2 regions of the Kribbella hippodromi genome follow, and region 2 is predicted to be linked to the other one. Evidence: riboswitches for the same ligand, from Rfam matches in the RefSeq annotation. Region 2 holds a riboswitch; the other holds the start of a gene.
The links. Region 2 has a riboswitch for glycine ahead of gcvP (aminomethyl-transferring glycine dehydrogenase). Riboswitches for the same ligand answer to the same signal wherever they lie in the genome.
Positions count from the first base shown of each region.

Region 1: another riboswitch for glycine. It lies ahead of ABD260_RS01990 (L-serine ammonia-lyase); the one in region 2 lies ahead of gcvP (aminomethyl-transferring glycine dehydrogenase).

Region 1 covers NZ_BAAAPH010000001.1:390,213-405,509, reverse strand. Annotated here, with positions in the region: gene ABD260_RS02045 (ATP-binding protein) at 1-2,471, shown strand, start outside; gene ABD260_RS02040 (ROK family transcriptional regulator) at 2,657-3,886, shown strand; gene ABD260_RS02035 (hypothetical protein) at 3,879-4,055, opposite strand; gene ABD260_RS02030 (hypothetical protein) at 4,052-4,177, opposite strand; gene ABD260_RS02025 (alpha/beta fold hydrolase) at 4,264-5,016, opposite strand; gene ABD260_RS02020 (DUF998 domain-containing protein) at 5,013-5,690, opposite strand; gene lysX (bifunctional lysylphosphatidylglycerol synthetase/lysine--tRNA ligase LysX) at 5,800-9,156, shown strand; gene ABD260_RS02010 (hypothetical protein) at 9,209-10,126, shown strand; gene ABD260_RS02005 (hypothetical protein) at 10,203-10,544, shown strand; gene ABD260_RS02000 (helix-turn-helix transcriptional regulator) at 10,897-11,724, opposite strand; gene ABD260_RS01995 (hypothetical protein) at 11,828-11,974, shown strand; gene ABD260_RS01990 (L-serine ammonia-lyase) at 11,961-13,334, opposite strand; glycine riboswitch at 13,415-13,507, opposite strand; gene ABD260_RS01985 (DUF3817 domain-containing protein) at 13,505-13,858, opposite strand; gene ABD260_RS01980 (alpha/beta fold hydrolase) at 13,968-14,939, shown strand; gene ABD260_RS01975 (alpha/beta hydrolase) at 14,936-15,262, shown strand; gene ABD260_RS01970 (M24B family metallopeptidase) at 15,269-15,297, opposite strand, start outside.
Region 2 covers NZ_BAAAPH010000042.1:899-16,195, forward strand. Annotated here, with positions in the region: gene ABD260_RS36815 (VOC family protein) at 142-603, shown strand; gene ABD260_RS36820 (class I SAM-dependent methyltransferase) at 614-1,420, shown strand; gene ABD260_RS36825 (RNA polymerase sigma factor) at 1,353-2,558, opposite strand; gene ABD260_RS36830 (YciI family protein) at 2,555-2,923, opposite strand; gene clsA (cardiolipin synthase ClsA) at 3,116-3,712, shown strand; gene ABD260_RS36840 (DUF881 domain-containing protein) at 3,717-4,553, shown strand; gene ABD260_RS36845 (small basic family protein) at 4,550-4,882, shown strand; gene ABD260_RS36850 (DUF881 domain-containing protein) at 4,884-5,807, shown strand; gene gcvH (glycine cleavage system protein GcvH) at 5,859-6,242, shown strand; gene ABD260_RS36860 (zinc-ribbon and FHA domain-containing protein) at 6,366-6,902, shown strand; gene ftsR (transcriptional regulator FtsR) at 6,889-7,584, shown strand; gene ABD260_RS36870 (bifunctional nuclease family protein) at 7,632-8,126, shown strand; gene ABD260_RS36875 (MerR family transcriptional regulator) at 8,411-8,977, shown strand; gene ABD260_RS36880 (dihydrodipicolinate synthase family protein) at 8,993-9,901, shown strand; glycine riboswitch at 9,917-10,006, shown strand; gene gcvP (aminomethyl-transferring glycine dehydrogenase) at 10,094-12,934, shown strand; gene ABD260_RS36890 (serine hydrolase domain-containing protein) at 13,164-14,423, shown strand; gene ABD260_RS36895 (MMPL family transporter) at 14,520-15,297, shown strand, end outside.

The DNA of each region.
Region 1 (15,297 bases), on a different contig from region 2:
TGGAGGATCTGCACGGCTCCGATCCGGAGACTCTCGCGATCGTCGAGTACATGCTCGATCAGCTGGCTGAGCAACCGATCGCACTGGTCGCGACACTGCGCCAGGAGCCCTGCCCGGCGTACGACCTGGCCACCCAGGCTGCACAGAGTGGAGCGGCCGCGCTGATCAAGCTGCAGCCACTGGACCGTGCCGAGGTCGCCGAAATGGCCGCCGCGTGTCTCGCTGTGCCGGTGGCTGCCGTCCAAGGTCAGCTGGCAGATCGGCTGTGGCGGGACAGTGCGGGCATCCCGTTCGCGGTCGAGGAACTGCTCCAGGACGCTGATGGCCCTACGCAGGTCGTCAATCGGCTGCCCACCAAGGTCCCAGCAGCAGTGGTACGGAGTGTCAATCACCGCGCCGACCAGCTCGGAGCGCAGGCCCGTGACCTGCTCGTCATGGCTGCCGTGATCGGACATCGGTTCCCGCTGAGCGTCGTACGCCGGGCCAGCGGCTGCGACGAGGAAACACTGCTGTCCGCGGTACGGGCCGGACTGGCCAAGCAGCTGGTCGAACCGGATGAGCCGGAGCCCGACTGGTACGCGTTTCGGCATCCGCTGACCGCCGAGGCCTTGCTCGCCGGGCTGACCCCGATCGAACGATCCGCACTGGCCACGCGCTGCGCGGACGCCATCGAGGAGTTGCACCCCGAGCTGCCGGACGAGTGGTGCCAGTTGACGGCCGAACTGGCCGTGACCTCGGGTGACAAGGCACGGGCCGGGCGGTTGTTCGCGATGGCCGGCGAACGTGCGTTCCAAGCCCGGTCAGTGGCCTCGGCGATCCGGCTGCTGGAACGCGCCGATGAGCTACTGACCGACGAGCCCGACCCGACCTGCCGTGCGGAAGCGCTCCGATCGTTGCTGCCCGCACTCAGCGTGGCCGGCCGGTTCGACAGCCGGGGCCAGCACGCCGCGACGATCGAAGCGCTCGCCGCCCGGAACCTGGACAGCCGCCGGCTGGCCGCCTTGCACGTCGGGCTGGCCATGATCGACCAGATGGCCGGCCACCTGCCCGCCGCGCTGGACGAGATCGCGATCGCGCGCTCCTTGCTCGGCCCGGCCGCGGCCGACGAAGACCTCGCGCCGGTCGACGTGCTCGCCACCCAGCTCGAGCTGGCCCGCGACAGCCCGGACCGGGTGCGGACCGCGACCCGGCTGGCGGTCCGCGCGGCCGCGGCCGCCGAGCGGGCCAAGCTGCCGGCGGTCGGCGCCGAAGCCCTGCAAATGCTCGGGATTCTGGCCCGGGAGAACGATGCCGGCCTGTCGATCGAGTACTTCGACCGGGCCCGGCAGCTGGCCGACGAGCACGGGATGGTGCTGTCCCGGATGATCTCGCTGATGCTGCAGGCCGGCACGATCTGCCTGGCCACCGGCAGTGTCGTCGAGCTGGAATACGCCCGGCAGCAGGCCGTGCGGATCGGCGCGCTTCCGATCGCCGACGAAATGGACGGCATCCTCAGCCAGCAGGCAGTCCTGCGCGCCGAGTACGCCCGCGCGGCCGAGCTCATCGAGAACTGCCTCGACGCTACCGGGAAGTTCCGGATCGGCCGGATGACAACGTACTTCCTGACCACCAAGGCGATCCTCGAAGCACACCAGGGCCACCGTACGGAGATGGAAGCGACGCTGGCGGAAGCCGTCGGCCGGTCGGCGTACGAGCTGCCGTACTGCTACGGACTGGCCCGGACGTTCTGTGCCTTGCTGGAGGAGAACCGCGAGCTGGCCGAAGCGGATCTGGCCCAGGCGCTGGAGTACCAGGCGAACAACCCGACGACGTTCCACCTGGTCGGGAAGAACGGTCTGAGCCTGCTGCTCGGCGTACTGGCCGGCCGGAGCGGCTGGGATCACTTCAAGACGGTCACCGCGACCGCGGCCGGCGGCATGCGCTGGAACAAGCAGTTCGTCCAGCTGGCACATGCCGTACTCCTCGGACGGGACGGACAGGCCGAGCAGGCCAACGCCAAGCTGCTGGAGGCACTGGAGACGTCTTCGCTGTTCCCGATGGCACAGCACCTCGGGTTGCGGCTGGTCGCGGAGCCCGCGTACGCGGACGGGTGGGGTGAACCCGTGGCCTGGTTGCGGCAGGCCGAGGACTACTTCCACCAGGCCGATGTCCCGGCTGTGGCGAGTGCGTGCCGCAGTCTGCTCCGGCAGTTCGGCGCTACGGTGCCACAGCGCCGGAGTGGTTCGGAGCAGGTTCCAGGGGCGCTGCGACAGCTCGGAATCACCACCAGGGAGTACGAGGTCTGCCGGCTGCTGGTGGACCGGGTCAGCAACAAGACGATCGCCGCCCGGCTGCACATCTCGCCGCGTACCGTCGAGAAACACGTCGCGAGTCTGATGACGAAGACCGGGCAACCGGACCGGGAGGCCCTGAGCAGCTTCGCCCGATCCACCCTCGCCGATGGAAATACCTTGGCTGAACCGCTTGAGTGACCCTTGGTGGTCTACCCGATTACGGGCAGCGATGCGTGTGCTGGAACATCGGATGGCCGATCGGTGATAGTTGTCGACGCACGCATCGGAACGCCGCCGCTCGGTGCGGAACCGGAGCTGGACACGGACAGTATTTACGAACGCTCGCTATCTATACTGGGTGGGTGGCAGGCAAGGGGTCGGACATGAGCAAAGGAACGATCGGCGGCGGCGGAACGACGATGCTGCGGCGGATCAATGTCGCCTCGGTCCTGGACGCGGTCCGCCGATCCGCGCCGGCGCCGTTGCGCGTCGCCGAGCTGGTCGAGCGCACCGGTCTGGCCCGGCCGACGGTCGCGCAGGCGGTGGACGAGCTGCTGGAGGCCGGCTGGCTGCAGCAGCACGGGCCGGACTCCGCGGACCGGTCACTCGGCCGGCCGGCCATCCGGGTCTCGCTGCGTGGCCGTGCCGCGCCGGTGCTCGGCCTGGATGTCGGACCGCACCGGGTCACGGTCGGCGTCTCCGACCTGGCCGGCCGCAAGCTCGCCCTGGTCCGGCGCTCCGGCCCCGGCTGGACCGCGCAGGAGCTGCTCGGCGTGATCACCGACGTGATCAACGAGGCGCTGACCGAGGCGGAGGTGCCGGCCGAGGACATCGCTGCCGCGGTCGCCGCCAGCCCCGGCATCGTCGACGAGCACACCGGGCGGGTTCAGCTGGTCCCCAGCGTGCCCGGTTGGTCTGCGGTTGACCTGATCAAACACGTCCGCGGGCTGCTCGACTGTCCGGTCATGCTCGACAACGACGCCAACCTGGCCGCGCTGGCGATCGCAGCGGCTCGTGGTGGAACCGGCACGCTGCTGGCGGTCCAGTGGGGCGAGCGGCTCGGTGCGGGCATCGTCATCGACGGGCGGTTGCACCGTGGTACCGGAGCAGCTGGTGAGATCGGATTCATCGCTACTGACACCGATGACGTGATCAACCCGGATGACAGCCGCGGACCGCTGGAGCGGGCGGTTGGCTCGGAGGCGATCGCAGCGCTGGGCCGCCAGGCCGCACTGGACAATCCGCAGTCGCGGCTGGCCGAGCTGGGCGGAGAGCAGCTCGACACCGCCGACGTGTTCGCCGCGGCAGCAGAGCGCGATCCGGTGGCACAGGCCGTGGTGCAGCAGGTGGCGCGTACGTTTGCGCGTGCGCTGGCGCCGTCTGTTCTCGTACTGGACCCGACCGCAGTGGTGATCGGTGGCGGTGTCGCTCGCGCCGGTGCGGTCCTGCTGGACGCCATCGCGGACCAGCTGCGCCTGCTGACCCTCAACCACCCGCGGCTGGAGCTGTCCGCGCTGGCCGAGGATGCAGTAGTCACCGGGGCGATGCGGATGGCGCTGGACGAGGTGTGGCAGCGCAAGCTCCCCACCCCGGCCATGACCAGCACTACCTAGCTACTGCGGGTCCTTTCAGCACCTTCGCACCGGGCGCGCCACACCAGCACGTGTAGGTGAGCTCGTACACCACCTGTCCGGCCAGATCCACGCGCCGGTCGAGCCCGGTCACCATGCTCAACGGCAACAGCGAGCGCCGATCGCACACCGAGCAGGTCACGACGATCATCGCGGACCCCAGCTGTACATGCGGCTGAGGTAGAGCCGGGACAGCAGTCGTGCGTGCTGGCGTACGTCGTCCAGGAACCACTTCCAGCGAAGCCCACGGCCTATCGCGAATTGATCACCCATTGTGCACATCCACTACACAGAGAAGCACTGCCACGATCGTTTCAGTGCAATAAGCGTACGCCTCCACGCCCGGTGTGCGGAAGGGTTTATTGCCGGTGGACTGCGGTCGCGACGGCGTCGGGGCGGTCCAGGTGGACGAGGTGCGCGGAGTCGGACAGGATCTCGACCCGGCCGCCGATGGCCGCAGCGAGTTCCTGCTGGCCGGCGAGCCAGCGTTTCGCCCCGGTCTGCGATCCGCCGCCGGTCGCGACCAGGACCTCGGTGGGCGCGACCTCGGCGATCGGCCCGGCCAGCAGCTTCGCTGTTTCGGCCGCCATCTCCCAGGTGGCCGCGAGCTCGTCCCAGAACAGCAGCCACGAGGTCGCTGCGCCGTACCGCGCCTTGATCATTGCCTTCGACAACGGCTCGTTCCGGGTCAAACTGCCGTACCGGACACTCAGCCGGCGGAATGACGTACCGATCAGCTGCGGCCCGCCGATCCGCCCGAGAAACCGTGCCAGCCAACGGATGACCCGGTCGCCCGGCGCCCCCGGGTAGAACATCCGCCACCCGGTCTCCGAGGTCAGGCTGCTGTCGACCAGCACCAGCCGCGTCACCTCCAGCGGCCGGGTCAGCGCCCAGCGCAGCGCGGCCAACCCGCCGATCGAGTGACCGATCAGCCCGACCTCCGCGCCCGGCTCCAGGCCGGCCGCGGCCCGGAGCGCGTCGACCTCGGACGTGACCGGTGTCCGCCAGGGATCGATGATCCGGACATCCAGGTCCGGAAGCAGGCCGGCGACCTGGGCGAACTCCTCCGGAGTCTCGGCCAGGCCGGGCAGCACGATCCACGTCACACTCATCGAGAGCAAGCTTGCCTCAAGGCTGGTAACAACGTCCCGAGCAGCAGGCAGGTCAGCACCGTCGTGACCCGTTGCAGGATGCCCGGTGCGATCACCTCGGCGCCGCTCAGCGTCTCGTACGCCACCACCGATCCAAGCCAGACCTGCGTCACCACGACCCCCGCGGCGAGCAGCGCGACCGTCTTGGCGAACCATCCGCCCCACCCGTAGCGGCGGATCGCCAGGACGGCGAACACGCCCAGCGCGATGGTGCCGGCACCCGCGATCGTCGAGGTCGCCTCGTGCAGCATCAGCGCGAACCCGGCTTGCCCGCCCGCCTCCTCCGAGTCCCGGCAGGCCGTACCCACCGACGGCGCGCAGGCCATCGGCATGAACGAGTCGAACATCGTCCCGATCGCGAACAGGGCAGTACTGATCAGCACGCCGGAGATCTCCCAGCGGACGTTGCGGGCCCGGCGGGACAGCACCACGGCGGTCAGCGTCAGCAGGCTGCTGACCAGGTCCATCGCTCGCGCGTACGGGCTGGTCGCCTGGTCCCGCGCGCTCAGTTCGCTGAGGAAAGAGATGTGGACGTTCAGCGGAAAGCCGGCGATCGCTTCGAGAATGAGGCTGCAATAGATCACGGCCGCGGCGATCATCAGGGCGCGGACCAGGCGGTACGGGACGGCGAGCATGTTCCTCAGCCTGTCAGGTCAACCAAAGTCTTGACTGTGGCGTCAACTGTACTGTTGAGGTAGTGCTAGGTCGACCGAAGTCTCAGCAAACTAATGGGATGATCGGCTGGTGCGGTCGGAGGAAACAGCAGTGGTACCGGCGTGGCAGCACCGCGCCGCGGTCTGGGTTGGCCGCGTGGTCGCGGCTGCTGCCGTGTGGTCGTTTCTTGCGATTCCGTTGCGATTCGTCGCCCCGCGACTGGTCCGGCACGCCGACATGGCCTTCGAGTTCGTCGGCATCCCGGCCGGGCACACGATCTTCTCGGCCGTCTATCTCGCCGTCGTCGGCAGTGCTTTGCTGCGCGGTAAGCGAGCCGCGCTGCTCTGGGTGCTCTGGGTCTTCGAAGGCCTGTGGCTGTTCGGCCTGACCGCCTACATCGCGTTCAGTACGGTCCGGCTGAGCAGCCCGCGCGGTACCGAGTGGCTGTCCGACCTCGACCGCACCTCGGCGACGGACCTGGAATGGGCGATCGTCCAGGCGGTCGTGGTGATCGGCCTGATCGTGCTGCTGTGGAAGATCCGCGCCGCCTTCCCGGCCCGGCTCGCGACCGGAAGCCGCCGGCTCGCGATCGGCGCGCTGGTGTTCGGGATGCTGATCTCGCTCGCGGTCAGCGTCACCCTGACCCAGATCTTCCCGCGGACGCTGACCGGCCAGCGGCAGAAGATCGGCTGGGCGGTGGCGGCCGCCTTCGGCCAGTCCCGCAGCAAGATGTCCGGCCACGAGGGCCACGGCTGGATCGGCCTGTCCGTCGGTGCGATCTCGGCCGCCTCGCTGGTGCTCGCGTTCTGGATCTTCCTCCGGTCGGTGCGCCGCGTCCGCTACCTGACCCAGCCCGAAGAGCTGGATCTGCGCCGGCTCCTGCTGCTGCACGGCGAACGCGACTCCCTCGGGTACTTCGCCACCCGCCGCGACAAGGCGGTCGTCTTCTCCCCCGGCCACGACGCCGCGATCGCGTACCGGGTGGTCAACGGGGTCAGTCTGGCCAGTGGTGATCCGCTCGGTGATCCGGTCGCCTGGCCGGCGGCGATCCAGCGATGGCTCGCCGAGGCGCGGACGTACGGGTGGTCCCCCGCTGTCCTTTCGGCCAGCGAGGAGGCCGCGCAGGCGTACGTCGACGCGGGCATGCGGGCGTTGTCGATGGGTGACGAGGCGATCATCGACGTCGCGGACTTCACCTTGGAAGGCCGGACGATGCGCCCGGTACGCCAGGCGGTGACGCGGGTGCAGCGAGCCGGGTACCACGCCGAGGTGGTCCGGCACGGTGATCTGTCGCCGGAGGCCCTCGCGCAGTACGTCCAGCTGGCCGAGAAGTGGCGTGGCGCCCGGACTGAGCGTGGTTTCTCGATGGCGCTCGGGCGGCTCGGCGACCCGGCCGACGCCCGGTGCGTGATGGTCATCGCGCGGGACGCCGACGGTGTCGTACGCGGCCTGCTGTCCTTCGTACCGTGGGGTGTCCGGGGTGTTTCGCTGGACCTGATGCGGCGCGATCCCGAGTCCGTGAACGGCCTGATGGAGTTCATGGTGACGTCGTTGGTCGACGCGTCCGGCGACCTCGGCGTGCACCGGATCTCGCTGAACTTCGCGATGTTCCGGGAGATCTTCAGCGACGCCGAGCGGGTCGGCGCCGGGCCGTTCCTGCGCTTCACGAACGCGCTGCTCACCGCGGCCTCGCGGTTCTGGCAGCTGGAAAGTCTTTACCAGTCGAACGAAAAGTACCTGCCCCGCTGGTCGCCCCGGCTGATCTGCTACTCGCGTGGCGCCTCGCTGGCGCAGGTGCTGCTGGCAGCCGGTACGGCGGAAGGCTTCCTGCCCGCGCCGCGGCCGTGGACTCGCGTGGACAGCGTCGGCGCCGCCGACCGGCACGCGATCAGGTCCGCGGACGGGCTCGCGTTCACCACCGCGGTTCGCGAGCAGGAGGTCGAGCTGCTGCGGCCGGCGCTGCCGACCCGCAAGCTGACCGAGCAAGAGCAGATCCGGCGGACCAAACTCGCGGAGCTTGTTGCCGCGGGCATCGATCCGTACCCGGTCGGCGTACCGCGGACGGAGACGCTGGAACGGATCCGGGAGCTGTACCCGAACCTGCCGCCGGACCACCACACCGGCCACACGGTGTCGGTGACCGGCCGGGTGCTGCGGATGCGGGACCACGGCGGCCTGTCCTTCGCGCAGTTGCAGGACGGGCTGACCCAGCTGCAGGTGATGCTCACGACCGACGCCTGCGGCGCGGAAGCGCTGGACCGGTGGCAGCGGCTCGTCGACATCGGCGACCACGTCAGCGTCACCGGCGAGGTCGTCACCAGCCGTCGCGGCGAGCTGTCGGTCGCGGTCACCAGCTGGGTGATGGCGGCCAAGTGCCTGCATCCGTTGCCGGACAAGCGAAAGGGCTTCACCGACCCGGAGGCGCGGGTCCGGCTGCGGCACATCGACCTGGTGATGAATCCGGACTCGCTGCGGATGATGCAGCAGCGCAGTGCGGCCGTCCGCGCGATCCGGAACGGGTTCGAGACGCGGGGCTTCATCGAGGTCGAAACGCCGATGCTGCAGGCCGTCCACGGCGGTGCGAACGCGCGGCCGTTCGTCACGCACATCAACGCGTACGACACCGAGCTGTTCCTGCGGATCGCACCGGAGCTGTTCCTGAAGCGGCTCAGTGTCGGCGGGATGGGCAAGATCTTCGAACTGAACCGCAACTTCCGGAACGAGGGCGCCGACGCGACCCACAACCCGGAGTTCACCTCGGTCGAGGCGTACCAGCCGTACGCGGACTATCACGTGATGCGCGAGCTGACCCGGGAGCTGCTGATCGAGGCGGCGACCGCGGTGTACGGCAAGCCGGTGGTGCGCCGCGACGGCGAGGAGCTCGACATCTCCGGCGAATGGCCGGTGATCACGGTCCACGACGCGGTCGGCCAGGCCGCCGGTACGCCGATCGACCCGGATACGCCGATCGAGCGGCTTCGGGAGCTGTGCGCGGAGCATGGCGTGCACACGACGTTCGACCTGACCGCCGGCGAGCTGGTGCTCGAGCTGTACGACGAGCTCGTCGAGCCGAACACGATGCTGCCGACCTTCTACACCGACTTCCCGCTGGAGACGTCGCCGCTGACCCGGACCCACCGCACCGAGCCGCGGCTCGCGGAGCGCTGGGACCTGGTTGCCTTCGGCGCCGAGATCGGGACCGCGTACTCCGAGCTGGTCGACCCGGTCGAGCAGCGCCGCCGCCTCACCCAGCAGTCGCTCAAGGCGGCCGCGGGCGACCCGGAGGCGATGTCGCTGGACGAGGACTTCCTGTCCGCGCTCGAGTACGCGATGCCACCGACCGGCGGCCTGGGCATCGGCGTCGACCGGGTGATGATGATGCTGACCGGCCAGAACATCCGCAGCACGCTGGCGTTCCCGTTCGTCCGCCCGGCGCCGCGCGAGTGATGCTCTACTCTGGCAGCTGACGCGCGGGTGGGGACCTGGGGGTGTGTGGGGAATGAAGCGCTGGGTTGCGCTCTGTGCTGGGCTTGGTGTCGTGGTCGGGTGTGGTGCGGAGCCGCAACAGACGCCTGGGCCGAGTGCGTCGGCTACCGGTAGTGCGGCGCCGGCGCCCGCGTCGTCGGTCCCGGCTTCGGGGCCGTTGAGTACGGCGGCGTACCAGGCGGAGCTGCGCCGGATCGACCAGGTGCTGACCGAGTCGGCCCGGCGGCTGACCCGGGTCCGGACGGCCGAGGGGCTGGCCGATTCGATGAGTACGGTCGCGGAGACGCTGAACACGGTCGCGATCCGGTTGGCGGCACTGACGGTGACGACGCGGTTGAACGCCGTACACGAGCTGCTGAAGGAGCGGATCGGGGTAGCGGCCGCGCAGCTGACGTCATCGGCGCCGAAGACCGAGGACGACGCGCGGTGCGGCGGGGTCGCGTACACCTCGCAGAAGGTCCAGCGGCAACTGCGCACCGACCTGGACTCGGCGATCGTCCAGTTGCAGCGGCTGAAGCTCAGTTTCGGCAAGACGCTGCCTGATCCGGGGCCGGCGCCGGAGCCGGTGCGTCCGCGGAGCGGGGAGATCCTGGTACGGCGTGGAGCTGAAGGCACCGGTCAGGTGAAGATCACCAACGGGACGGCGCATGACGTCGCGGTGTCGATCGTCAGCGACGGTCAGCCGCCGGGCGATCCACAGGTGATGGTGTACATCCAGGCGAGCGACACGACGACCGTGAAGCGGATCGGCGGCACGTACCACCTGTACTTCAAGAGCGGCAGCGACTGGGACCAGACCAAGCGCAAGTTCCGCGCGGACTGCTCCTTCAAGAAGTTCGACCAAACCTTCGGCCGCAACCAGGGCTGGCAGATAAACCTCCAGCCGACAACCCACGGCAACGCAGACACCACCCAAGTAGAGGCCTACTGAGGTCGTCGGTTACAGCCCCAGCTTGCGGAGGAGTTTGCCGAGGAAACCACCCGGTTCAGGGCGACTGGGTGGTGTGGTGGGGCTGGTCGGCGAAGCGGTTGGCGTCCCGGGTGGGCTGGTCGATGGATCGGTCGGCGGTGGGCTGACCGGCGCGGTCGTCGTCGTACCAGCTGTTGGCTCGGTGGGTGGGACGACTGGTGGGGTGGCGGTGACGACCGGGATGGTCGGTGCGCTGCTCTCCACGATCTGCGGTGCCGACGAGGTCGCCGGGCGCGTACCAGGGGTGACCGGCAACTGGACCGGCAACTGGACCGGCAACTGGGTTGGTACAACGCTCGGCGTCGCACCGGGCGACGGGATCGTCACCGCGGTCGGCGTCGGCGTGTGCGGGATCCGCGGCAGGTTCTCCGTCGGCTGACCAGGCTGCAACCCCGCGACCGGGCTGACCGGCTCAGGCCCGCCACCACCGCCTGGCAGCGGCAACAAACCCGCCCCGATCCGCGGCCCGCCGAACAACGCGACCAGGACCAGGACGAGGTATCCGAGCAGCAGGAGGCCGGCGCCGGTGGCGACCTGTCGCAGGCGCCGCGGGTTCTGCCAGGGCGGTCGGCGGGAAGCCGTGGCAGAGATCGGATTCACAAGTCCCGCAGGTTATCGGCTGAAAGGTCGTTTGAAACAGTCCTTGGAGCAAATTCCACCGCAGCCCGCACCAATTCAAGAATGTCATACCGTTTACGCGACAGTAGGAATGCATTCCGTTAGCTGACAGCTCAGGTCAGCGCTTGCAACCCGATCACCGACAACAACCGCAACTTCTCCGCCGCCTCGGTCCCAGGCGCCGCGGTGTACACGACGATCCGCAAATCACTGCCCGGTACCGCCAGCACATCGCAGTCGATGCTGAAGTCACCCACCTCAGGGTGCCGGATCGTCTTCCGCTCGGACCGATGGAATCCGACCACCCGCTCGTCCCACAAGCGCGCGAACTCGGCGTACCCGCGGAGTTCTTCGATCAGCGCCCGCAGTTCCGGGTCCTGTGGATAACGCGCCAGCGAAGCGCGGAGATCCGTGACCATCGCGTTCCGGAATTCGCGCTGCTGTTCCGGCGTCTGCACGATCCGCCCGCCCGGCTCGGTGAAATTCCGGTAGATGATGTTCCGCCGCCGGCCCTGGAATCGCGACGGGTCACCGGACATCGCCGCGAACAGCGGATTCCAGGTGATCATCGTCCAGGCGGCGTCGCACACGCAGAGCGGCGCGCCCTCCAGCTGGTCGACGATCCGCTGCACACCTGGCGGAATGTACGCAGACACGCGCCCGGGTGACGGCTCCACCTCACCGGCCAGTACGAACAGATGGTTGCGCTCGGCATCGGACAACCGAAGCGCCCGCGCCAGTGCCGACAACACCTGCACCGACGGCGACTCCGCCCGCCCCTGCTCCAGCCGCACGATGTAGTCCACCGACAACCCCGCCAGCTGAGCCAGCTCCTCCCGCCGCAACCCGGGCGCCCGCCGCCGTCCACCCACCGCCAACCCAACCTGCTCCGGCGTCACCCGATCCCGCCAACCATGCAACGTCCGCCCGAGCTCACCCATACAAGCCAGTATCCCGCCCCCACCCACCCACAACCTGGTACTGCCGTTCCCTAGGAAATCGTGGGTACTACCTGGTCGACACCGGCAGCGAGAGGGTGGACCCATGACCACAACACTCATCACCGGCGCAAACCGCGGCCTCGGCTACGAAACAGCCAAGCAACTGGTGTCCGCCGGCCACACCGTCTACCTGGAGCCTGCACGGCACGGTGCCGTGGTGACCGAGAGGACGCCGATCAGCATTCGATGACGTTGACGGCGAGGCCGCCGCGGGAGGTCTCCTTGTATTTGATCTTCATGTCAGCGCCGGTCTCGCGCATCGTCTTGATCACCTTGTCCAGGGTGACCACGTGGACGCCGTCGCCGTGCATCGCCATCCGGGCGGCGTTGATCGCCTTCACCGACGCCATCGCGTTTCGTTCGATGCACGGGATCTGGACCAGGCCGCCGACCGGGTCGCAGGTCAGGCCGAGATTGTGTTCCATCGCGATCTCGGCCGCGTTCTCGACCTGCTGGGGCGTACCGCCGAGCACCTCGCACAGTCCGGCCGCGGCCATCGAGCAGGCCGAACCGACCTCCCCCTGACAGCCGACCTCGGCGCCGGAGATCGACGCGTTCTCCTTGTACAGGACGCCGATCGCTCCGGCCGCGAGCAGGAACCGGACCGCGCCGTCCTCGGTCGAGCCCGGCACGAACCGGCGGTAGTAGTGCAGCACGGCCGGGATGATGCCCGCGGCACCGTTCGTCGGCGCGGTGACGATCCGTCCGCCCGAAGCGTTCTGCTCGTTGACGGCGAGCGCGAACAGGTTCACCCAGTCCATCACCTTCAACGGATCCACCGACCACGGGTCCTGCGACAGCTTCTGGTGCAGGGCGTGCGCGCGGCGCGGCACCTTCAGCCCGCCGGGCAGGATGCCCTCGGTCTCGCAGCCCTCGCGGACGCAGTCCTGCATGACCTGCCAGATCCGCAGCAGCCCGTCCCGGATCTCGTCCTCGGTCCGCCAGGCCAGCTCGTTGGCGAGCATCACCTCGCTGATCGACAGCTGGGACTCCCGGCACCGGTCGAGCAGCTCTGCACCGGTGGTGAACGGGTACTTCAGCGGGGTGGTGTCCGGCACGATCCGATCGCCCGCGGCCGCGTTCTCGTCGACGACGAACCCGCCGCCGACCGAGTAGTAAGTACGCTCCCGCAGCACCGCGCCGACGGCATCGCGCGCCGCGAAGATCATCCCGTTGGGGTGGTACGGAAGTGCTTTGCGCCGGTGCATCACCAGGTCGGTGTGCTCGTCGAACGCGATCTCGTGCGTACCCGCCAGGGCCAGCCGGCCGCGTTCGCGGATCGTCTCGACCCGGGCGTCGACGGAGTGCGTGACCACGGTCTCGGGGTCGGCGCCCTCCAGCCCCAGCAGCACCGCCTTGTTGCTGCCGTGCCCGTGCCCGGTCGCGCCGAGTGAGCCGAAGAGCTGCGCGCTGATCGTGGTGGTCGCGGTCAGCAGGCCGTCATCGGCCAGACCGAGCGCGAAGGTACGGGCCGCTCGCATCGGTCCCACGGTGTGGGAGCTCGACGGGCCGATCCCGATACTGAACAGGTCGAAGACACTGATCGCCATCGTGTGGAGGTTCCTTCCGGTCGCCGTTGACCGTTTGGTGTCCTCCCCGTTCTGTTGGGCGGAGTGCCCTCCAGAGGTGCCTCGCCCGTGCGGTGAAGGTGCCTGAGAGATTCTTGGGGAGAGTTGCTCCTACGGCGCCTGGGCCGGACCCAGGACTCTCCCGCACGGGTTCATGCGGCTGTTGAGTTGACTTCCGCTGTGGACGGTACGGCGACGCCACGCCCGGCGTCAATCCGGCCCGTCTTCACCGCCCAGATCTCGAAGAACCAGGTGAACAGCGGGGGAACACTCGCTGCCAGTGCGGCCAGGGTGACCGGCCAGGACCAGCGCAGTGGGCCGCGTACGGCCAGTACGGTCGCCACGTACACGACGAAGATGCCGCCGTGGATCGGGCCGAAGATCTTCACCCCGACCTCGTTGTCGGACAGGACGTATTTGAACAGCATGCCGATCAGCAACCCGGTCCACGAGATCGCCTCGGCGATCGCCACCGTCCGGAACCACCTGGCGTATTTGGTACTCATCAAGGACCGACCCTAACAACACTTTCAAGGGCTCGTTGGGTTACTGCCCCGGGTCGGCTGGGGCTCGTCCCCGATGCCGCGAGCAAGCGATTGCCGAAGGATCGGCGGCATGACTTTCTCCCGACGTGCCCTGGCCGGTGCGACCGTGCTCGGAGCACTCGCCGCCGGCCTGACGGCACTCCCGGCGGTCGCGGCCGCCAAGCCGCAGGTGCAGTGGACCGACTGCAAACCCGAAGGCAAGGACAAGCCCGCCGACGTGCAGGGCTCCCAGTGCGCGACGCTCCGGCTGCCGGTCGACTGGCGTGACCCCAGCGGGCCGACGTTCGACCTCGCGATCGCCCGCCGCACCGCCAAGGTCCCCAGCGAACGCGTCGGCGTCCTGGTCTTCGGCCCGGGCGGTCCCGGCGACTCCGGCGTCGACCGGATCAAGACCGGGATCGACCGCTTCAGTACTGACCTGCAGGACCGTTTCGACATCGTCAGCTTCGACCCGCGCGGAGTGGCCCGCAGCAACCCGGTGCGCTGCTCGGCGGAGCTACTCGCCAAACAGCCGTCTCCGATCATCAAGAGCGCGGCCGAGTTCAGTACGACCATCAGCTACAACCAGCAGCTCGCCAAGGACTGCCGTACGAACACCGGCCCGCTGTACGACCACCTCGACACCTGGCAGACCGTCCGTGACGTCGACGCGATCCGCCGGGTGCTCGGTGAATCCAAGATCACGTTCCACGGCAGCTCGTACGGCACGGTGCTCGGCGGGCAGTACGCGGAGACGTACCCCAACCGCGTACGCGCCATGGTCCTGGAGAGTGTGAGCGACCACAGCACGAACTCCACCCGCGCGTTCCTCGATGACCAGGCGGCCGCGGCACAGGACTCGTTCGACGAGTTCGTGAAGTGGTGTGACGCCACGACGACCTGTGCATTGCACGGCCAGGACGTCCACGCCGTGTGGGCGGACCAGCTCGCCAAGTCCGCTGATCCGTACAAACTGAGCTTTGTCGTGTTCAAGCTGCTCTACGGCCCGCAGTGGTCCAAGCTCGCGGACACGCTCGCGTGGCCCGCAACAACCAGGACATGAAGTGCCCGGGTCAGCTGACGGCGGTGTCCATCTGTCTCGGTGCACCGAAGGCCAACAACCCCCAGCACGTGCTGAAGGTGCGCGGCCTGAAGACCCCGGTACTACTGGCGAACGCGATCCACGACCCGGCAACCGGATACGACTGGGCGCGCAGCGTGGCACGGCAGCTCGGCCGGAGCGGCGTACTGCTCACGTACGAAGGCTGGGGCCACGGAAGCTACTCGAAGGGCACCTGCATGCAGAGCACGGTCGACAAGTACCTGATCTCACTGGACGTGCCACGGCGAGGCACCAGCTGCCCCGCCGTTGCACCGGTTGGCTGACGGTACTTACTTCCCGGGCAGGTGCGACCGGGTCC
Region 2 (15,297 bases):
CGGCGGTGCGGCCGGGTGCGACGGTGCGGCTGTACGCGGCTGTACGCGGCTGTGTGCGGCGGTGCGGCCGGTGCGGCTGTGCGCGGCTGTACACGCGACGGTGCGGCTGTACGCGGCGGTGGGTGGTGGTTAGGTTGGGGTATGCATCGGAGTCGGGTGTCTACGGTTTTGATTGATGTTCGGGAAGATCAGGTGGGGGAGGCGGCTGCGTTTTGGGGTGCGGCGCTTGGGGTGCGTACGTCGTCGCCTGCGGGGGAGCCGCAGTTCATCAGCTTGCATGACGCCATGCCGGGGTATGTCGCCGCGATTCAGTCCGTTGACGACGAGCCGCGGTATCACCTGGACATCGAGACGGATGATGTACGGGCGGAGGTCGCGCGGCTGATCGCACTGGGCGCGCGGGAGGTCAGTAGTTGGCAAGGGTGTCATACGCTGCGGGCGCCCGGTGGACATCTCCTGTGCGTGATCCCGGTGCACAGCGAGCCCGCCTACTTCCAGCAGCACGCGACGGTGTGGGACATGACGGCAGCGGAAAGCCCGCAAGCGCGAGACCCGCTTGGTGGGGCGGGAGCAGAAACGCCGGGTGGGAGCGGAGCGGGCTAGGGTCTGGGGTATGACTGAGCTGGCGGCGACCTTCCAGTACGAGGCGGTGGCTGAGGCGTACCGTTTTCGCCCGCCGTATCCGGATGAGGTGTTCGACCGGCTTGTAGGGCTGATCACCGACGAGCCTCGCCGGGTGCTGGATATCGGCGCTGGGGAAGGCGCGATCGCACGTCCGCTGGCGCCGCGGGTCGAGTGGGTTGACGCGATCGACTTCTCGCAGCACATGGTCGACGCGGGGCGGCGGCGGACCGGTGGTGATCAGCCGAACCTCCGCTGGCAGGTCAGCCCGATCGAGAAGGCTGATCTCGACGGCCCGTACGCCCTGGTGACCGCCGGTGCGAGTATCCACTGGATGCCCTGGGAGGAGACGTTCGCCCGGATCGTCCCGCACCTGACCCCGAATGCCCAGCTGGTGGTCATCGAGCACGGCGCGGTCGACGAACCGTGGCTGGACGAACTGCTGCCGATCCTCGAGCGGCATTCGCGGAAGAAGACCCATGACCCGTCGTTCAACGTGGCCGACGCGATCCGGGAGCGCGGTCTGCTCGAGCTGACCGGTACGACACGCACCGCGCGGGTCGCGTACCGGCAATCGGTCGCCGACTACATCGAGAAGCTGCACTCGACGTCGAGCCTGGCTCGCGAGCTGATGACAGCCGACGAAGCGACGAGCTTCGATCGGAGCGTCGAACAAACCCTTAGCCCGTACGCGCAGGACGGCGTGCTCGACCTGTCCATCGAAGCCCAACTCAGCTGGGGCCGCCCAACTCAGCCGCCCGGGCCTGCAGGTACCGCTGCTCCGGAACACTCTGCGTAAGCCGCGCGGCCAGCTCGTACGCGGCCAGCGCCCCCGCACGATCCCCAGCCAGCTCAAGCAGATGCGCACGTACGGCGGCCAACCGGTGATGGCCCTTCAACGCCGGATCAAACGCCGGATCAGCAGCATCAAGCAACGCCAGTCCATCAGCCGCCCCATGCACCATCGCAACCGCCACGATCCGATTGAGCGTCACCATCGGCCCCGGCGCAGTCGCCTCAAGCAGCTCGTACAGCATCAGGATCTCGCGCCAGTCCGTGTCCTCGGCCCGCCGAGCCTCGTCATGTACTGCAGCGATAGCGGCCTGCAACTGGTACGACCCCACCGGCGCCGTACGCAGCGTCGACGTGATCAGCTCGGTGCCCTCGGCAATCGCAGCGGTGTCCCACAACGTACGGTCCTGCTCAGGCAACGGCACCAGCGCACCGTCCGCAGTGGTTCGTGCTGGTCGCCGCGCATCCGTCAGCAGCATCAGCGCGAGCAGCCCCGCCACCTCGCCCTCCGCCGGCAGCAGCGTCCGCAGCTGACGGGTCAGCCGGATCGCCTCCGTGCTCAGCTCGACCCGGTGCAGCGACGCGCCGGACGACGCCGTGTACCCCTCGTTGAAAATCAGATAGAGCACGTGCAGTACGGCCGCCAACCGCTCCGCCTGCTCAGCCACCGGCGGCATCGCGAACCGTGCTCCCTGCAACTTCGCCTTCGCGCGGCTGATCCGCTGCCCGATGGTTGCCTCCGGCACCAGGAACGCGCGCGCGATCTCACCGGTGGTCAGCCCGCCGACCGCGCGCAGCGTCAGCGCGACCTGCGACTGTGCGGTCAACGTCGGGTGGCAGCAGAGCATCAGCAACGTGAGCGAGTCGTCGGCGGACGAGGCCGGTTCTGGTGCGGTCCACGACGCGACGGTCTCCTCGCGGCGTACGCGGGCGGTCTCGCTCCGCAGCATCTCGATCCGCCGCCGCGAAGCGACCGTGACCAGCCAGCCACGCGGGTTGTCCGGAACACCTTCTCCCGGCCACTGCTGCGCCGCCGCCAACAGAGCTTCCTGTACGGCGTCCTCGCACGCGTCGAAGTCGCCGTACCGTCGTACCAGCGCGGCCAGTACCTGGGGAGTCAGCTCCCGGAGCAGGTCCTCGATCAAGCGAACGCACCGAGATCGCGGACCGGGCGTACCTCCACCACGCTGAACGGTGCTTCCGGGATCTGCGTGACAATCTCCACAGCACGTTCCAGCGTGTCGCAGTCGAGCAGGTAGAAGCCGGCCAGTTGCTCCTTCACCTCCGCGAACGGTCCGTCCGTGGTCAGCGCCTTCCCGTCCCGTACCAGCACCTGCTTGGTCAGCCCCGGATCGTCGAGTGATTCCGATGCCACCAGCTCCCCGCGAGCGGCAAGTGCCTCGTGCAGAGCGGCGTACCCGGCCATCCCTTCCCGCTTCTGCTCGTCGGTCAGCGCGTCCCAGACCGCACGCGATTCCGGGTTGCCGTAGATCAGTACCAGGAACTTCATCTGCTCAGCGTAAGCATCACCAAGGGGTATCGATCGGGTCACCGCTTCATACCACCCATAGCGGCGCAGCGACCCAAGCGTTCAGGTATCAGGGGAAACGGAGGGCATGCCCCGGCATGGCCGGGGGCAAACCTGTCGGCGTGCCCCAGTACAGTTACGACGGGTACTCAGGGTGAGAGAGGGAGGGGTCGCGTGCCGGACTTGGAAGTGTCCGACCGGGTGTGGACGATCCCGAACGCGCTCAGTTTCCTCCGGTTGCTGGGCGTGCCGCTGTTCCTGTGGCTGATTCTCGGCCCGAAGGCGGACGGCTGGGCGCTGCTGGTGCTGGCGATCTCCGGCTTCACCGACTGGGCCGACGGCCAGATCGCCCGCCGGATGAACCAGACCACCCGCCTCGGCCAGATGCTCGACCCGGTCGCGGACCGGCTGTACATCTTCGCCACCGTGATCGGCCTGGCGCTGCGCGACATCATCCCGTGGTGGCTGGCGATCGCGCTGCCGCTCCGGGACGTACTGCTCACACTCACCTTGCCGGCGCTGCACCGCCGCGGTTTCAATGCGCTGCCGGTGCACTTCCTCGGCAAGTCCGCGACCTTCTGCCTGCTCTACGCGTTCCCGCTGCTCCTGCTCGGTGACGGCGACAGCACACTGAACATGCTGGCCCGCGTGTTCGGCTGGGCGTTCGCGATCTGGGGTACGGGGCTGTACTACTGGGCCGGCGCGCTGTACTTCGCCCAGCTCCGGCACCTGATCCAGACGGTGAAACCGATCAAGGACACGGCCGGGTAGACAGGTGACCCAGCAAGCCCCGTCCAAGCCACGGCGCGTCGACGCGTCGATGTCGCTGCTGAACAACCTGATGGCGCACCCGATCGACGAGGGGTACGCCGCTGCCGCCAGGACCCGGCCGAGTCAGGACGGAAAGTCCGCCCGGTCCCGGCACAAGGTGATGCTGGTCGCGGCCACCGTCGTACTCGGCTTCTTGCTGGCCGTCGCCGCCGCGCAGAACTACCGCGCCGCGCCGGAAGCGGAGAAACAGCGCAAGGAGCTGATCGCCCGGATCAACCAGGCCGACACCCGGTTGTCCGACCTGCGCAGCCGGCAGTCCGGGCTGGCGGATGAGGTACGCGGCCTGCAGGCGAGCGGACTGAGCAACGACAGCAGCGGTGCGGCCTTGCAGCAGAAGCTCGACGACCTGGAGCTGCAGACCGGGGCGATCGCGGCCACCGGGCCCGGGATCAAGGCGGTCATCGACGACGCGAAGAACGCCGACGCCAAAGAGGGCCGCATCCTCGACGTCGACCTGCAGCAGCTGGTCAACGGCCTGTGGACAGCCGGCGCGGAGGCGATCTCGGTGAACGGTCACCGGATCACCTCGCTGACCGCGATTCGCGGCGCGGGCAGCGCGATCACGGTCGACTACAGCTCGCTCACCCCGCCGTACACGGTGCTCGCGATCGGTGACACCGCGACCATGCCGGCCCGGTTCGCGCAGAGCTCGGGCGGGCAGTGGGTGCAGTACCTGGTCAGCAACTTCGATGTTAGATCCACCATCACGACGGAGGACTCCTTGCTGGTGCCGGCCGATGCGACGATCGCGTTGCGTTACGCGAAGGTGGGTCCGAAATGATCGCCGTACTCGGACTCGTTGCCGGTGTCGTGATCGGCCTGCTGGTCGCGCCCGACGTACCGGAGTGGGCGCAGCCGTACTTGCCGATCGCGGTGGTGGCGGCGCTGGACGCGGTGTTCGGTGCGCTGCGCGCTTTCCTGGACGGGATCTTCGACGACAAGGTGTTCGTGGTGTCGTTCGTGTCCAACGTGCTGATCGCGGCCCTGATCGTGTACCTGGGTGACCAGCTCGGGGTCGGCTCGCAGCTGTCCACCGGCGTGGTCGTGGTGCTCGGCATCCGGATCTTCACCAACATGGCCGCGATCCGCCGGCACATCTTCCGGGCCTGACATGACCGACGACAAACCGGACCAGACCCCGGGCCAGACCCCGGGCCAGACCCCCGACCCGCGGCCGGGCAACAAGCCGGAGCCGACCGCGTCCGCCCAGCCCGAACCCAAGCCGGCCGCCCAGCCCGAGCCGGCTGCCCAGCCGGAGCCCGGCAGCAAGCCCGTGCCGACGCCGATGCCCAAGCCGAAGACGCCGAACCTGGCGCTGCGCCGGCTCCGGACCGGGTTCAAGCCGTCCCGCGGCCAGGCGATCGTCGCCCTGGTGCTCGCGCTGGTGGCGTGCATGGCGGTCGTCCAGGTCCGGGTGAACCGGGCCGACGACGGCTACCAGAACGCCCGCCGCGAGGACCTGATCGCGATCCTGGACGGCCTCGGCCAGAACACCCGCCGGCTGGAGAGCGAGATCACCGATCTGGAGGAGCGGAAGAACTCGCTGTCCTCCAGCGCGGACAAGGCCCAGACCGCCCGCGAACAGGCCGAGGCCCAGGTCCGGACGCTCGGCATCCTGGCCGGTACGCTGCCGGCGCAAGGCCCGGGGGTACGAATCACGCTGAACGACCCACAGGGCAAGATGACCTCCAGCAACCTGCTGGACGCGATCGAGGAGCTCCGCGACGCGGGCGCCGAGGCGATCCAGATCAACGGAGCGGTCCGGGTGGTGGCGAGTACCGACTTCGTGGACGATGCGCCGGGAATCGCGATCGACGGCAAGAAGGTGACTTCTCCGTACGTGGTGGAGGCGATCGGTGAGTCGCACAACCTGTCCGGGGCGGCGAACTTCCCGGGCGGTCTGGTCAGCGAGGTGACCGGCCCGCAGGTCGGCGGAACGGCCGAGGTGACCGAGCTGACGAACCTCCAGATCACTGCCTTGCACGCGCCGGAGGAGCATCGTTACGCTCGCCCGGCGGCCAGCCCGACCAAGTAGCTGCCCCCTGCAGTCCGCAACGGCTCTGCAGTTTAACGAAAGGGAACGACGGTGTACCCCGAAGACCTGAAGTACACGGCCGAGCACGAGTGGGTGAAGGCTGCCGAGGAGGGACCGGTGCGGGTCGGTATCACCGACTTCGCCCAGGATCAGCTCGGCGACATCGTGTACGTGCAGCTGCCCGACGTCGGCACCGTGGTGCGGGCCGGTGACTCCTGCGGCGAGCTCGAGTCGACCAAGAGCGTGAACGATCTGTTCGCTCCGGTGAACGGCACCGTGACCGCGGTGAACGAGGCGCTCGGCGACCAGCCGGACCTGGTCAACACCGACCCGTACGGCGAGGGCTGGCTGCTCGACATCGAGGTCGAGGACGCCGCCGAGGTGGCGGCGCTGATGGATGCCGACACCTATCAGGGACAGCTCGACCAGAGCTGACAGCCAACTGATAGCGTTACCGGGCCTCAACCGCTGGTCGAGGGTTGAGGCCTATGTCCACACTGTCAATACGGGGTCTATCGAAAACGTCGCCGGACCACCGGCGATCGGGAGGATCACAGCATGCCGTTCTGCAACCAGTGCGGGCACGAGAACTCCGAGGGCAGCCGGTTCTGCTCGCAGTGCGGAGCGATGCTGCCTGGCGCGGACCGCCCGGCGGCAGCCCCGGCGACTCCCCAGCCGGTGCCCGGGGTGACCGACACCGCGATGCTGACCCCGATCGGGGCCGAGCCGGAGCCGGAGCAGACCGGTGAGCCGCTGACCGCCGACGACGAGGCCGCCGTCGGCGCGCTGCCGGCCGGGTCCGCCCTGCTCATCGTCCAGCGCGGCCCGAACGCGGGCAGCCGGTTCCTGCTCGACGTCGACGTGGTCACCGCCGGCCGGCACCCGGACAGCGACATCTTCCTCGACGACGTGACGGTGTCCCGCCGGCACGCCGAGTTCCGCCGGGACGCGTACGGCGTAAAGGTCCGCGACGTCGGCAGCCTGAACGGCACGTACGTGAACCGGGACCGGATCGACGAGGTGCTGCTGAACAACGGCGACGAGGTCCAGATCGGCAAGTACCGGCTGGTCTACTACGCCAGTGGCCAGGCCTGAGGCCGGCACCGAAGGGCCCGCCGACGGCCGCGGCATCGGCGAGGTGCTGCAGCTGCTCCAGGCCGAGTTCGCTGACGTCACGATCTCGAAGATCCGGTTCCTGGAGGCGGAAGGGCTGGTCACACCGGCCCGGACCGCTTCCGGGTACCGGAAGTTCAGTGCTGCCGACGTGGAGCGGTTGCGGTACGTACTGACCGCGCAACGCGACCAGTACCTGCCGCTCAAGGTGATCAAGGAACACCTCGGCGCGATCGACCGCGGCTTGCGTCCGGCCGCCGCCGGTCCGCCGGTGGCGCCGGCTTCGTTGCCGCAGACACCCGGTCAGCCGGTCGCGGACGATTTCGGTGCCGCGAGCACCGAGTTGCGGCTGACCCGCGAGGAGCTCCGGACCGCCGCGGGCGTCTCCGCCGAGTTGCTCGGTGAGCTGGAGAGCCACGGCCTGGTGGTGGCCAGCGGCAACCATTACTCCGGCGACGCGATCGTGATCGCCCAGGTCGCCGCCGAGCTGGCCGGCTACGGCCTCGAGCCGCGGCACCTGCGCGCGTTCCGTACTGCCGCCGATCGCGAAGTCGGCCTGATCGAGCAGGTCACCGGCCCGCGCCGGACCGACCAGACCGCGGAGCTGGCCGCCCTCACCGTCCGCCTGCACACCGCTCTGGTCCGCTCCCGCCTCCCACGCTGACCCGCGCTGATATCCGCTCTGGGTTGACCGCGGAGTAGGCTGAAGGTGTGCGCGAAGTCGACGTGGTCGGAGTCCGGGTTGAGATGCCCTCGAGTCAGCCGATCGTGCTGTTGCGGGAGGTCGGTGGGGAGCGGTATCTGCCGATCTGGATCGGCGCTGCCGAGGCAAGTGCGATCGCTTTCGCCCAGCAAGGGATGGAACCACCCAGGCCGCTGACCCACGACCTGTTCGCCGAGACGCTCCGGGTGCTCGGGCACACCCTCAGTCAGGTCCGGATCGTGAACCTGACCGACGGCGTGTTCGAGGCGATCCTGGTGTTCGACGACAAGACGGAGATCTCCGCGCGGCCGTCGGACTCGATCGCGCTCGCGCTGCGCACCGGCACGCCGGTGTTCTGCACCGAGGAGATCCTGGCCGAGGCCGGGATCCCCGTCCCGGAGAGTGAGACGGACGGCGCCGACGAGGTCGTGGAGGAAGAGGAGGTCGAGCGGTTCCGGGAGTTCCTCGACCAGGTGACTCCGGAGGACTTCGACAAGAGCTGAGCCGCTGGTTCCGGCCGCCCACGGCAGGATCGGTGCGGGATTGGTACAAGATCGGCTAAGTAACGATTCGTACGGCGGTCGCGACACGCTCTCGGCTCGATGCGGTTGTCGTTGACCCGGTTCGGGCGGCGGCTTACCGTGAAGAAGTCGTGGGGTGCTGTCACTCCACGCAGATGGCTCGTACCAGTCGGTATCCAAGCAGTATCCAGGGAGGCTCAGGCGTGACACGCACCGGCGACACGGATCTGACGGCGCAGTCGACGTCCGACGCGCACGCCGAGGCCATGGCGGCCGCGGAGGCTTCCGCCGGGGTCCAGGGTCTGTTGTTCGACGACGACCTGCGGCCGATGCCGGAGGACGTCGGGTTCCGCGGCCCGACCGCGTGCGCCGCGGCCGGGATCACCTACCGGCAGCTCGACTACTGGGCGCGGACCGGTCTCGTCTCGCCTTCGGTCCGGCCGGCCACCGGCTCCGGGACGCAACGTCTGTACGGCTTCCGCGACGTCCTGTTGCTGAAGGTGATCAAGCGGCTGCTCGACGCCGGGATCTCGCTGCAGCAGATCCGGACCGCGATCGCGCACCTGAGCAAGCGCGGCTTCGACGACCTGACCCAGATCACGCTGATGAGCGACGGCGCGTCGGTGTACATGTGCAGCTCGCCGGACGAGGTGATCGACCTGCTGGCCGGCGGCCAGGGTGTCTTCGGGATCGCGCTCGGCGGTGTCTGGCGTGAGGTCGAGGGTTCACTGTCCGAGCTGCCGACCGAGCGGGCCGACGGTCACGACGACGGCGACTCCGAGTCGCACACCGACGAACTCGCCGCGCGCCGTCGCGCCCGGATGACAGGCTGACGTAACGTACGTCCCGTGCGCCCACTCACTGCCGACTCGCTCCGCGGTGTGTGGGCGACGTTGTTGCTGCCGCTGAACCCGGACGACTCGATCGACTTCAGCCGGCTCGAAGCTCAAGCTGAGACTTTGACCAGGACGACAGTCGACGGGCTCTACGCGCATGGCACGGCCGGGGAGTTTCAAACGCTCACCGAAGCCGAGTTCGACCGGATCAACGAGCTGCTGGCGGGCGCCGACAAACCGTTCCAGCTCGGCGCGAGTCACCCGTCGGCCCAAGTGCAGCTCGGACGCGTACGACGTGCCGCGAGGTTGTCGCCCGGTGCGATCCAGGTCATCGTCCCGGACTGGCTTCCGCTGAACGCGTACGAAGTGCTCGACTTCCTTCGCCGGACTGCCGATGCGGCCGATGGCGTACCACTCGTGCTGTACAACCCGCCCCACGCGAAGACCACGATCGGTCCGCGGCAACTGGGTGAGCTCGCGGAAGCCGTACCAAGTCTGATCGGCTTGAAGACCGCCGGTGGTGACAAGGCGTGGTTCGACGAAGCGCTGCAGTCAGGATTGTCGATCTTCGTGCCCGGTCATTTCCTGGCGAGCATGTCGTCACTCGGCGCGCACGGCAGTTACTCGAACGTCGCGGCGCTCTCACCGAACGGTGCGGTGAAGTACGCCACCGATCTGGATGTCGAGCGGCGGATCGGTGAGTTCTTCGCCGCGCATGTCGCGCCGCTGCAGAAGGCCGGCCTGTCGAACCCGGCGCTGGACAAGTTCCTGGCCGCGGTCGGGGACTGGGCGGTGGGGGACTGGGACGACGCCGGGACGCGGGTGCGCTGGCCGATGCAGTCGGCCACGGCCGAGCAGGTCGCGGCGGCGCGGCCGGACGCCCGCAGGCTGCTGCCCGAACTGTTCCCGGATTCCTGGTAGCCTCGGTTCAGCCGTACACAACACTCGGGAGAGACCCGTGTCATCGGGCGCCGAAGGGGCAATTCCTCCCCGGAACCTCTCAGGCCCATGGACCGAGTGTCACAGGCGACTCTGGAGCGTTGCGCGCGAGACCGCGCGCGGGTGACAGAGGGGGAGGCGACCGGACGCATTTGCCAGCAACGGAGCCTCTAGATGAACAACTCACCGCAGCTTTCGGCGACCTTCGCCGACCGGCACATCGGGCCGCGCCCGGACGAGATCGCCCGGATGGTCGAGCTCCTCGGGTACGCCGACGTGGACGCGCTGGTCGACGCGGCGGTCCCGGCTTCGATCCGCTCCGCCGAGCCGCTGCGGCTGCCGGAGCCGGCCTCCGAGGTGGACGCGCTCACGGAGCTCCGCCAGCTCGCCGCCCGCAACAACGTCGCCACCTCGATGATCGGCCAGGGGTACTACGGCACCTTCACCCCGTCGGTCATCGTCCGCCGTCTGGTCGAGAACCCGGCCTGGTACACCGCGTACACGCCGTACCAGCCGGAGATCTCCCAGGGCCGGCTCGAGGCGCTGCTGAACTTCCAGACCGTCGTCTCCGACCTGACCGGCCTGCCGACCGCGAACGCGTCGCTGCTCGACGAGGGCACCGCGGCCGCCGAGGCGATGACGCTGGCCCACCGCTCGAACAAGAAGAGCAAGTCCGACCGGTTCCTGGTCGACGCGGACTGCTTCGCGCAGACGATCGCGGTGGTGCGTACGCGCGCCGAGGCCCTTGGCATCGAGGTTGTCGTCGCCGACACCACCGACGGTCTGCCGGCGGGCGACTTCTTCGGGTTCCTGGTGCAGTACCCGGGTTCGAACGGTGCTGTCCGTGACCTGAAGCCGCTGATCGAGGCGGCGCACGAGGGCGGCGCATTGGTTGCCGTCGCTTCCGATCTGCTCGCGCTGACGGTGCTCGAGGCACCGGGTGAGGCCGGCGCGGACATCGTCATCGGGTCGTCGCAGCGCTTCGGCGTACCGCTCTTCTACGGCGGTCCGCACGCCGGCTTCATGTCCGTACGCTCCGGTCTCGAGCGGTCGTTGCCCGGTCGCCTGGTCGGCGTGTCGATCGACGCCGACGGCGCCCCGGCGTACCGGCTGGCGCTGCAGACGCGTGAGCAGCACATCCGGCGTGAAAAGGCGACGTCCAACATCTGTACGGCGCAGGTCCTGCTCGCCGTGGTCGCGTCGATGTACGCCGTGTACCACGGTCCGGAAGGGCTTCGCGCGATCGCGGAGCGGGTGCACTCGTACGCGGGCAAGCTCGCCGCGTCGCTGCGCGCGGGCGGGGTCGAGGTCGTACACAGCGACTTCTTCGACACGGTGCTCGCGCGCGTGCCTGGCAGTGCCGCCGATGTCGTGGACGCCGCCCGGCAGAACGGCATCTGGCTGCGGCTCGTCGACGCGGATCACGTCGGCATCTCCTGCGACGAGAAGACCGATGTCGCCACGCTGACCCGGGTCTGCCAGTCGTTCGGCGTCCAGTACGACGACACGCTCGACGCCGGCGCGATCGCGGTACCGCGGACGACCGAGTACCTGACGCACCCGGTCTTCAACACGCACCGGTCCGAGACGTCGATGCTGCGGTACCTGCGCAAGCTGTCCGACATGGACTACGCGCTGGACCGCGGGATGATCCCGCTCGGGTCCTGCACGATGAAGCTGAACGCGACCACCGAGATGGAGCCGGTGACCTGGCCGGAGTTCGCGGATCTGCATCCGTTCGCGCCGGTGGAGGACGCGGCCGGGTACGTGAAGCTGATCGGTCAGCTGGAGCGCTGGCTGGCCGAGGTCACCGGGTACGCGAAGGTGTCGATCCAGCCGAACGCCGGATCCCAGGGCGAGCTGGCCGGGCTGCTCGCGATTCGCGGGTACCACCACGGCCGCGACGACTTCGAGCGGAACATCTGCCTGATCCCGGCCAGCGCGCACGGGACCAACGCGGCGTCCGCGGTGATGGCCGGGATGAAGGTGGTCGTTGTCAAGGGCAACGACGACGGCACGATCGACCTGGACGACCTGCGAGCGAAGGCGGACGAGCACAGCACGAAGCTCGCCGCGATCATGATCACGTACCCGTCGACCCACGGCGTGTACGAGGAGAGTGTCCGCGAGGTCTGCAAGATCGTCCACGACCACGGCGGCCAGGTGTACGTCGACGGGGCGAACCTGAACGCGCTGCTCGGTCTCGCGCAGCCGGGTGAGTTCGGTGGCGATGTCAGCCATCTGAACCTGCACAAGACGTTCTGCATCCCGCACGGTGGCGGCGGTCCGGGCGTCGGTCCGGTCGCGGTCGCGGCGCATCTGGCCCCGTACCTGCCGAACCATCCGCTGCTCGACCAGGCCGGTCCGGAGTCGGGCGTCGGTCCGATCAGCGCCGCGCCGTTCGGTTCCGCGGGCGTGCTGGCGATCTCGTGGGCGTACATCCGGATGATGGGCGCCGAGGGCCTGACCGCCGCGACCAAGGCGGCCGTGCTGACCGCGAACTACGTGGCGAAGCGGCTCGAGGGTGCGTTCCCGGTGCTGTACACCGGCGAGAACGGCCTGGTCGCGCACGAGTGCATCCTCGACCTGCGGCCGATGACCAAGGAGACCGGCATCTCCGTCGACGACGTCGCGAAGCGGCTGATCGACTACGGTTTCCACGCCCCGACGATGTCGTTCCCGGTCGCCGGCACCCTGATGGTCGAGCCGACCGAGTCCGAGGACCTCGGCGAACTCGACCGGTTCTGCGACGCGATGATCGCGATCCGGCACGAGATCGACCGGGTCGCGGCCGGCGAGTGGCCAGCCACCGACAACCCGCTGGTAAACGCGCCGCACACGGCCGAATCCGTCATCAACGACAAGTGGGACCACCACTACACCCGCGAGGAAGCCGCCTTCCCCCGCTCCGTGGACCGCGCCGCCAAGTACTGGCCACCGGTCCGCCGAATCGACGGCGCCCACGGCGACCGCAACCTCATCTGCTCCTGCCCCTCCCCAGAGGCCTTCCAATAACCGCGCCCTGCCCAGGAATCCGGCAGCTCGACAGTACGTATACGGCCACCGCGCCCGCCCGCAGGCGGGGGCGGCGGCTGGAGACGAAGCTGTGGAGATATACGTACTGTCGAGCCGCCGAGCGGTGGTGGCGGCGAGCGGCATTTAGGATGTCTGGACGGTTTGGAGTTGTGGAGGTTGTGTGGTGAGTGGTGTGCGTCCTGATACTGCTGCTGCGCTGTTTGCCGAGGTGGCGGCGGGGCAGGGTGGGAGTAAGGTGCCTTCGGTTTGTGCTGGTGTGTTGCGGGACGGGGCGCTGGCCTGGGCGGGGGAGCGCGGGCGGTTCGCCACTGCTGGTGGGGATCTGCCGGGCGTGGACGTGCAGTACCGGATCGGGTCGATCACCAAGACGTTGACGGCTGTCCTGATCATGCAGTGCCGGGACGAAGGGCTGCTCGGGCTGAATGATGCCGTGGGCAAGCATCTGCCGGGCGTGGCGTTCGGGGATCTGACCGTACGGCACCTGCTCGCGCACAGTGGCGGGATGAACGCGGAGCCCGAAGGCCCTTGGTGGGAACGGAATCCGGGGGTTTCGTACGACGAGCTGGTCGCGGCGATGGACGACGCGCACGCGGCCGGCCCGGCGGATCGGCGGCATCACTACTCGAACCTCGGGTACGGGTTGCTCGGCGAGATCGTCAGCCGGGTACGCGGCGAAGCGTGGCTGGACCTGGTGCAGTCCCGGATCCTTGATCCGTTGGGGATGAAGCGTACGACGTACTTCCCGACTGCCCCGGCCGCGGATGGATTTTCGGTGCATCCGTTCAGCGGGCAGCTCGTTCCGGAGCCCGCGTACGACTCGGGCGCGATGGCCCCGGCGGGGCAGCTGTGGAGCACGATCGAGGACCTGGCGCGGTACGCGGCGTTCTGGATCGACCCGGTGACCGACGTACTCAGCCGCGACTCGGTCGAAGAAATGGCCGCGCCGGTGGCGTCCGATCCGCAGGAAGGGCTGACCGCGTCGTACGGGCTGGGCCTGCGCTTGATCGCGGATGATCCGCACCTGCTGATCGGTCACACCGGCTCGATGCCCGGCTTCCTGGCCGGCCTGTTCGTTGATCGTGATCGCCGTGTCGGCGCGGTCACCCTCGGCAACGCGACGTACGGCCGGGTCGCGTCGCTCGCTCCGGACCTGATCCGCATCCTCACCAGCTACGAACCGCCGATCACGCAGGAGTGGGTGCCCGAACCGACGCTGGCCCAGGGCACCGATCTGCTCGGCCACTGGTACTGGGGCAACACGCCGATGACCATCACGGTCTCCGGCGGCATCCTGCAACTGTCCGGCGGCCTCACCACCCGCCTGACGCCGCTGGGTCCCGACCTCTACCAGGGGCGCGACGGCTACCTCGCCGGCGAACGCCTCCGGGTGATCCGCGACGGCGCCACGATCACGCACCTGAACGTGGCGACCTTCGTTCTCACCAGGACGCCGTACGGGAACCACTAGCTCGTGCCAGGGGCTGTCAGGCTGATGTCAGGGCGGTGTCAGCGGCTTCGGTGATGGTGGTTGCCTCAGTTCTTTCCTGTCCGGAGGCAGACCGAAATGTTCCATCGCATCGGGCGCGTTGCCGTCCGTCATCCCATCTGGACGATCGTGGCCTGGCTCGTGATCGCGGTCGCCGTGGTGGCGACCGCGCCGAGCCTGCCGTCGAGCAGTGACCAGAGCAGTTTCCTGCCCAAGAGCTACGAGTCGATCCAGGCCGCGGAGCTCCAGCAGAGCGCGTTCCCGACCGCGTTCACGCCGTCGGCCATCGTCTTGTACTCGCGGTCCGACGGCGGGCGGCTCAGTCCCGCCGATCTGAAGGACGCCGCGAAGATCACCACCGAGCTCGGCGCGAAGAAGATCGATCAGGTCGAGCAGGTCGTGCCGGGGCCGCCGTCGAAGGACGGCAAGTACGTGCTCGGGCTGGTGTCGATGGACACCAACAACGCCGGCCAGCAGAGTCAGCTGGACGCCGCGAAGACGCTGCGCGACGACGCGAAGGCGCTGACGAAGGGTACCCAGCTGGACGCGAAGCTGGGCGGTTCGGCGGTCCAGGGCCTGGATCAGCAGGAGTCGTCGAGCCGGGCCGACATGCTGACCTTCGTGGGTACGTTCGCGATCATCCTGATCACGCTGCTGATCATCTTCCGGTCGCCGATCCTCGCGCTGCTGCCGTTGATCGTCCTGCTCGCGCTGGTGTCGACGACGGCCAACGGGCTGATCGCCGACGCCACCAAGCTGTTCGGGCTGGAGGCGAGCAGTTCGATCTCGGCGTTGCTGATCGTGGTACTGCTCGGGGTCGGCACCGACTACTACCTGTTCCTGATGTTCCGTTATC